Regions from separate parts of the Kribbella sp. CA-245084 genome, predicted to be linked through region 1. Evidence: riboswitches for the same ligand, from Rfam matches in the RefSeq annotation. Region 1 holds a riboswitch; the other holds the start of a gene.
What was found. Region 1 has a riboswitch for FMN ahead of ribB (3,4-dihydroxy-2-butanone-4-phosphate synthase). Riboswitches for the same ligand answer to the same signal wherever they lie in the genome.
Positions count from the first base shown of each region.

Region 1 (3,411 bases):
AACACGGGTCCGCTCGGGCATGGTCTACCGATCGCCGTCGGGCACGCCCTCTCGGCCAAGCTCGACGTCTCGATGCGCCGCACGTATGTGCTCGTCGGGGACGGTGAGTTGCAGGAGGGTTCGAACTGGGAGGCGATGATGGCGGCCTCGCAGTACCAGCTCGACCGGCTGACCGTGATCGTCGACCGGAACCGGCTGCAGCAGGGCGCGACCACCAAGGAGACCAACGACCTCGACCCGTTGCCGGAGAAGGCGGCCGCGTTCGGGTTCGCGGTGGTCGAGGTGAACGGTCACGATCACGGCGAGCTGCTCGACGTGCTGTCCGCCGTACCGTTCCGGCCGGGCAAGCCGACGTTCGTGATCGCCCACACGCACAAGGGTCACCCGATCTCGTTCATGAGCAACAACGTCGCCTGGCATCACCGCGTCCCCGACGACGCCGAGTTCGCGCAGGCCCTGAAGGAGCTTTCATGACCGTCGTGGAGACCCGTTCGATCGCCGACCAGCCGCGCTACGACTGCCGGGACGCGTACGTCGAGACGCTGGCCCAGCTCGCCGAGGCCGATCACCGGATCGTTGGGGTGGTCAACGACTCGGTCGGATCCAGCAAGCTGAACAGCTTCCGCAAGGCGTTCCCGGACCGGCTGATCAACGTCGGGATCGCCGAGCAGGACATGGTCGGCGTCGCGTCCGGGCTGGCCAACGGCGGCCGGATCCCGTTCGTGTCGGCGGCATCCTGCTTCCTCACCGCTCGCGCCCTCGAGCAGATCAAGGCCGACGTCGCGTACTCGAACACCAACGTCAAGCTCTGCGGCATGAGCCCGGGCGTCGCGTACGGCGAACTCGGTCCGACGCACCATTCGGTCGAGGACATCGCCTGGCTGCGGGCAATCGACGGGATCAGGATCATCGTGCCGGCCGACCCGATCGAGACGGCGGCCGCGCTGCGTTGGGCGGCGGCGTCCGAAGGACCGGTGTTCATCCGGGTCAGCCGGATGAGTGTGCCGAAGGTGTACTCGGAGGACTACGAATTCCGCCTCGGCAAGGCGATCACGGTCCGGGAAGGGGACGACGTCACGGTGATCAGCAACGGCACGATCCTGTGGCGAGCACTCGCCGCGGCGGAGCGGCTGGCCGAGGAAGGGATCTCGGTCCGGGTGCTGTCGATGCCGACGGTGAAGCCGTTGGACACCGACGCCGTGGTCGCGGCCGCGCGGGAGACGGCCGGCATCGTCACCGCCGAGGAGGCCGTGACCGCCGGCGGACTCGGCGGCGCGGTCGCGGAGACCGTCGTACAGCATCATCCGGCGCGGGTTTCGATCCTCGGGTTCCCCGAGTTCGCGCCGACGGGGTCGGCCGGTTACCTGCTGGACCGATACGGCCTGTCCCCCGAGGGCATCGCCGACGCCGCCCGCCGGCTCGTCACGACAGGTAAGTGACCAGGTCGGCGATCGAGATCATCGCGAAGTCATGAGCGTCGGCGAACGCGCGCAGGTCCCTGCCGGTCATCAGCGTGCCGTCGTCGTTCATGAGTTCGCCGATCACGCCGACCGGCGGCAGGCCGGCCAGCCGGACGAGCTCGACAGTGGCCTCGGTGTGACCGGGGCGCTGCCGGACTCCGCCGTCGACCGCGCGCAACGGAAGGATGTGACCGGGCCGGATCAGATCCGCGGGCTGCGCCGCCGGGTCGGCCAGCACGCGGACGGTTCGCGCCCGGTCGGCCGCGGAGATGCCGGTGCCGACACCGGTCGCCGCGTCCACCGAGATCGTGTACGCCGTCCGCAGGCTGTCCTGGTTGTTCGGGACCATCAACGGGAGCTCGAGGCGGTCCAGCAGCTCCGGCGCCGCGGGCGCGCAGACGTACCCGCTGGTGTGGCGGACGAGCAGGGCCATCAGCTCGGGCGTGGCGAGGCTCGCGGCGAAGGTCAGGTCGCCCTCGTTCTCACGGTCCTCGTCGTCGACGACCACGACCGGCCGTCCGGCGGCGAGCTCGGCGACAGCGCGTTCGATGGTGTCCAGGCTGGTGATGGTGTTCACGGTCGTTGTCCTCTCGGCAGTGCTCTGGACAGCACTCCGGGGGCAACGACAGACCTCACGCCCCTGTTTTCGTGCAGGGAACGTGAAGCTGCCACGTGCGTCTTCCCATCCGGACTTTCACCGTCGGTCCCGGAGTTCCACCAGGTCAACCGCTCCTTCTTGCGAAGTCACGGGTCGCGGACTGTCACCGCCGGCTCGGAATTTCACCGACCCCAGAGCACGTGTGTCTTTCATCATCAGCTTAACGGCAACGAGCATCCCCGGGAGTGTCATGTCCATCTCATCCGTCTGGCGCGAGATCGAACTACCGGCCACCGGCGACTGGGTCGAGTTCGAGCACGAGAGCGGTCTCGTACTGCGTCGGCCTACGTTCTGGGACGGCGGTGAGACGTACCGTGTGCGTTTTGCTGCGCCGTTGCCAGGTCAGTGGACATGGTCAGGTGGTCATTTCCAGATCTCAGCAGCAGAAGAAGAAGGCAATCCGTTCTACGCACACGGCTTCTGGCGGATGTCTGCGGGCGGCCGCAACCTGGTGCACGCCGACGGAAGTCCCGCGTTGCTGATCGCTGACACAGCCTGGGCCCTACCCTGGCGCGCCACGCCCGAGCAGGTGCGCGAGTACGCCGCAGACCGACAGGCCAAAGGCTTCAACGCGGTCCTGCTGATGACGGTGCAACCGGACATGCACGCCGTCGGACCCCGCGATCGCACCCAGGACGAAGGCTTCGACGTCGGCTTCGAGGACCTGCCGGACGGCCATCTCAGCCAGTTGAACGTCGACTACTTCCAGTACCTCGACGAGCTGCTCGGCATCCTCGTCGAGCACGGCTTGGTTCCGGTGCTGCAGCCCGTGTTCCAGGGCTTCGGCTGGAAGGGCCTCGACGTGGCGGGCACCGTCGTACCGCCAGCGGAGTACGCGGCGTACTGCCGCTACCTCGTCGCGCGGTACGGCGCGCGGCCGGCGATCTACCTGGTCGGCGGCGACGGCTCGGGTGACGAGCCGCAGACCGCGGCGGGTGGGGCCGAGGTGCACGCCGTCGATTGCTACGAGCAGCCGACCGGCGTCCACTACCGGCCGCACATCCGCGCGAACGCCCACCAGAACGCTGACTGGCTCGACTTCCAGTGGTGCCAGACCGGCCACACTGGCGAGCATGTCGCCGAGCGAGTCGCGGACATGTGGCGCAATGAGCCGGTCAAGGCAGTCGCGAACGGCGAACCGACGTACGAGCACACCGGCCGGACAGGCGTCGCCGAGGGTTGGTGGCAAGGGCACGAGGCTTGGAGCAACCTGTGCGCGGGCGGGACGATGGGTGTCGTCTACGGCGCGGGCAGTCTGTGGCAGTGGCGTCTGCATCCCGAGGAGCCGGGGCA
Region 1 is NZ_CP192053.1:402,919-406,329, forward strand. It holds gene ACQPYH_RS02065 (transketolase) at 1-474, shown strand, start outside; gene ACQPYH_RS02070 (transketolase family protein) at 471-1,439, shown strand; gene ribB (3,4-dihydroxy-2-butanone-4-phosphate synthase) at 1,423-2,037, opposite strand; FMN riboswitch at 2,129-2,262, opposite strand; gene ACQPYH_RS02080 (DUF4038 domain-containing protein) at 2,309-3,411, shown strand, end outside.

Region 2 (3,411 bases), 2.6 Mb from region 1:
GACGTACTTGAGGATCTCCGGCGTCGTCGCGACCCGGACGTCTTCCCAGTGCTCACCGGGGCTCCGCGACGCGATCGTGCCGGTGCCGTCGACGTGCCCCTGCACGATGTGACCGCCCAGCCGCGCGTGTGCGGTGACGGCACGCTCCAGGTTGACCGACGAGCCCTTGTCGAGGCCGCCCAGGCTGGTGCGCTGCAACGTCTCGCGCATCACGTCCGCGGTGAACACGCCGTCGCCGTACTCGACCACCGTCAGGCAACAGCCGTTGACCGCGATCGAGTCGCCGTGGCCGGCGTCCTCGGTCACCTTCGGACCGCGGATCGTCAACCGAGCTGCGTCGCCGTCCAACAGGTCCAGGGACTCGACCGTGCCGAGTTCTTCGATGATGCCGGTGAACATCTACTTTCCTCCCAGAGGAACCAGGGTCAGCCGGACGTCGTCGCCGAGGCGGCTGACGTCCGCTAGCTTGAACCGCCGAAGGTGGTCGATCGATTCCGCGCCGAGCTCGCCGACCGCGGCGAACCCGGAACCGAGGACGGCCGGGGCGACGTACGCGATGAGCTGGTCAACCAGACCGGCGCGTACGAACGCAGCGGCCAGCGTCGGGCCGCCCTCGAGCCACAGGTGCCGGATCTGCCGGTCGTCCAGCTGCCGCAGCACCTCGGCGGGATCGTGGGTCGGCAGCAGCAACGTCTCCGCGCGGTCGTTGCGGACCCGCGCGGTCGGCGGGATCTCCCGGTCGCCGACGACGACCCGCAGCGGCTGCCGCTCAGCCGGTACGTCGTTCTCGTCGCGGACCGTCAGTTCGGGGTCGTCGTCCAGCACGGTCTGGGTGCCGACGGCAATCGCGTCGCACTCGGCCCGATGCCTATGTACGTCGGCACGCGCGATCGGGCCGGTGATCCACTTGCTCGTCCCGTCCGGCGCCGCGGAGCGTCCGTCGAGCGTGGTCGCGAACTTCCACGTGACGAACGGGCGACCCGTCCGGACGCTGTGCAGCCAGACGTAGTTGACCGCCTCGGCCTCGTCCCGCAGTACGCCCTCGACGACCTCGATGTTCTTGTTGGCCAGCTTCTCGGCGCCGCCGGCCGCAGTCCGGTTCGGATCCGGTACGGCGTACACGACGCGCGTGATGCCGGCCTGGATCAGGGCGTCGGCGCACGGGCCGGTCCGGCCGGTGTGGTTGCAGGGCTCGAGCGTGACGTACGCCGTACCGCCACGGGCCCGCTCTCCGGCCATCCGGAGCGCCTCGACCTCGGCATGCGGGCCACCGGCAACGGCGTGGAAGCCCTCACCGACAGGATGCCCGTCAGGGCCGGTGATGACACAACCGACTACCGGGTTCGGATGGGTGCTGCCGATACCTTTCGCGGCCAGCTCGACCGCACGCCGCATCCACGCGACATCCATCGGCGAAGTGTTGCTCACTGCTCTTCGGTCCCTCGTCGTCACGGACGCACTACCGGGGTCTCGTGACGACCGGCGACCACGCTCCGCCACCCGGCCTTCGCCGTACGCCGCCAACTCGCGCACGCCCCGACCGGACGTCAGAGCACACCCGCCGACCGCGTGCGCCTCCCATCCGGACTTTCACCGTCGGTCCCGGAATTCCACCAGGTCAACCGGCCGCCGAACTGCAGCGGCCGGGTCGCGGACTGTCACCGCCGGCTCGGAATTACACCGACCCCGGAGCACGCGAGTGGGTTCACTCGTGGTTCAAGTATGCCCCTCCCCGCAACCCGCACCACGACCCAGGTCACATCCTGGTCCGTTCCTGCTCCTGATGCCGGCTCGGCGCGATCCGCCGGGTGAGGGCAAGGGCACCGGCTGCCACCGCGCACGCCACCGCGACGGCGAGGACGAGCGGCCGGTACCCGAACGCGTCGGCCAGCCCGGCACCGCCGAGCGGTCCGAGCGCCTTCGCGATCGAGGTCGGCGTACCCAGCATCCCGGCGATCGTGCCGAACCCGGCCGCGCCGTACCGGTCGAGCAGGATCGCCGGCGTCGCGACCGACGACACCCCGAACCCGAGCCCGAACAGCACGAGGCACCCGATCGCTCCCGCGACGTGACGCCCGACGACCGGCAGCAGAGCGATCGCGACTGCCTGGACGGACAGGATCAGCGCGGTGATCGTCGCCATCGGCAACCACCGCGCAGACACGCTGGTCACCAGGCGGCCGGTCACCGACAGCAGGCCGAGCAGGCCCGCGAGGCTAGCCGCCCGCGCCGGCGGGTGCCCGAGGCTGATCAGGTAGAGCACCAGGTGGACGGAGATCACGGCCAGCGCGGCACTGTGCACGACGAACGCTCCCGCAAGCACCCAAAACCCAGGATCCCGAAGCACCCTGCCAGGCGCCCCCGCCCGCTTGGCGCCGAGGTCCGCGCCGGCCCCCACGCCGGGCGCCACGCCGGGCGCCACGCCGGGCGCCACGCCGGGCGCCGCACCGGGCGCCGCAGCTGGCTCCGCGCTGTCAGCAGCGCTGTCGGCCGGCCCATCGGCGGCGCCGTCGGAGGCGCTGTCGGAGGTGCCGTCGAGCGGGCGTGGTGGGCCGGGGTGGACGGCGACGAGGTGGAGCGGGAACGTGATCACGGCGAGGGCGCCCGCCAGGATCATCAGCGCGTTACGCCAGCCGTGAGCGTGGGCGAGGTACCCGGTGAGCGGCAGGAAGATCGAGCTGGCCAATCCACCGACCAGCGTGATCGTCAGGATCGAGTTGGTCCGCTTGGCGGGTGCGGCGACGGCGACCACGACGGCGAACGCGGGTGGGTAGAGGACCATCGCGCAGGCAACGCCGATCACCGCGAACACGGCGTACAGCTGGACGACGTTCTGCACCTGCGACCAACCAAACACGGCGACCGCGGCCAGGACCGAACCGCTGGCCATCAGCCCGCGACCACCCCGCAGATCCAGCCGGCGACCAACCGGGATCGACATCAGAGCGCTGACCAGTACTGCGGTGGTCGATGCGCCGACCGCCGTGGTGGTGGAGATGGACAGGTCGGCAGTCATCGGTCCGAGCAACGCGCTGAACGCGTAGCTGAGCACGCCGTACCCGACGGTCGTGGTGATCGCGAGCGCAGCCACCATGAGCCGCAACCGGTCATCCTTCGCCCCAGCGACCACAGTCGAACTCATCGCCGTCAGTATTTCACGGCCGACACCGCCCGTCCGGTCAATTTCCTCTCAGCGGAACAGCAACCAAGCCGCACTCCCCAACAACCCCACCGCCCCCACAAAACACCCAACCGCAACCACCCGCAGAACCCGCGACCGCCCGGGCGCACGAGCCAACGCGGCCGCGCCCACGCGTGCCGACGCACCGGCAGCTACAACCCCATCCAAGGAACCAGAGGCAACCTCACCCACGCGAGCGGGCACGCCAGCAGCAGACGAACTCGCAGGCA
Region 2 is NZ_CP192053.1:7,055,808-7,059,218, forward strand. It holds gene ACQPYH_RS33430 (riboflavin synthase) at 1-399, opposite strand, end outside; gene ribD (bifunctional diaminohydroxyphosphoribosylaminopyrimidine deaminase/5-amino-6-(5-phosphoribosylamino)uracil reductase RibD) at 400-1,410, opposite strand; FMN riboswitch at 1,567-1,698, opposite strand; gene ACQPYH_RS33440 (MFS transporter) at 1,757-3,142, opposite strand; gene ACQPYH_RS33445 (protein kinase domain-containing protein) at 3,191-3,411, opposite strand, start outside.
Region 2: another riboswitch for FMN. It lies ahead of ribD (bifunctional diaminohydroxyphosphoribosylaminopyrimidine deaminase/5-amino-6-(5-phosphoribosylamino)uracil reductase RibD); the one in region 1 lies ahead of ribB (3,4-dihydroxy-2-butanone-4-phosphate synthase).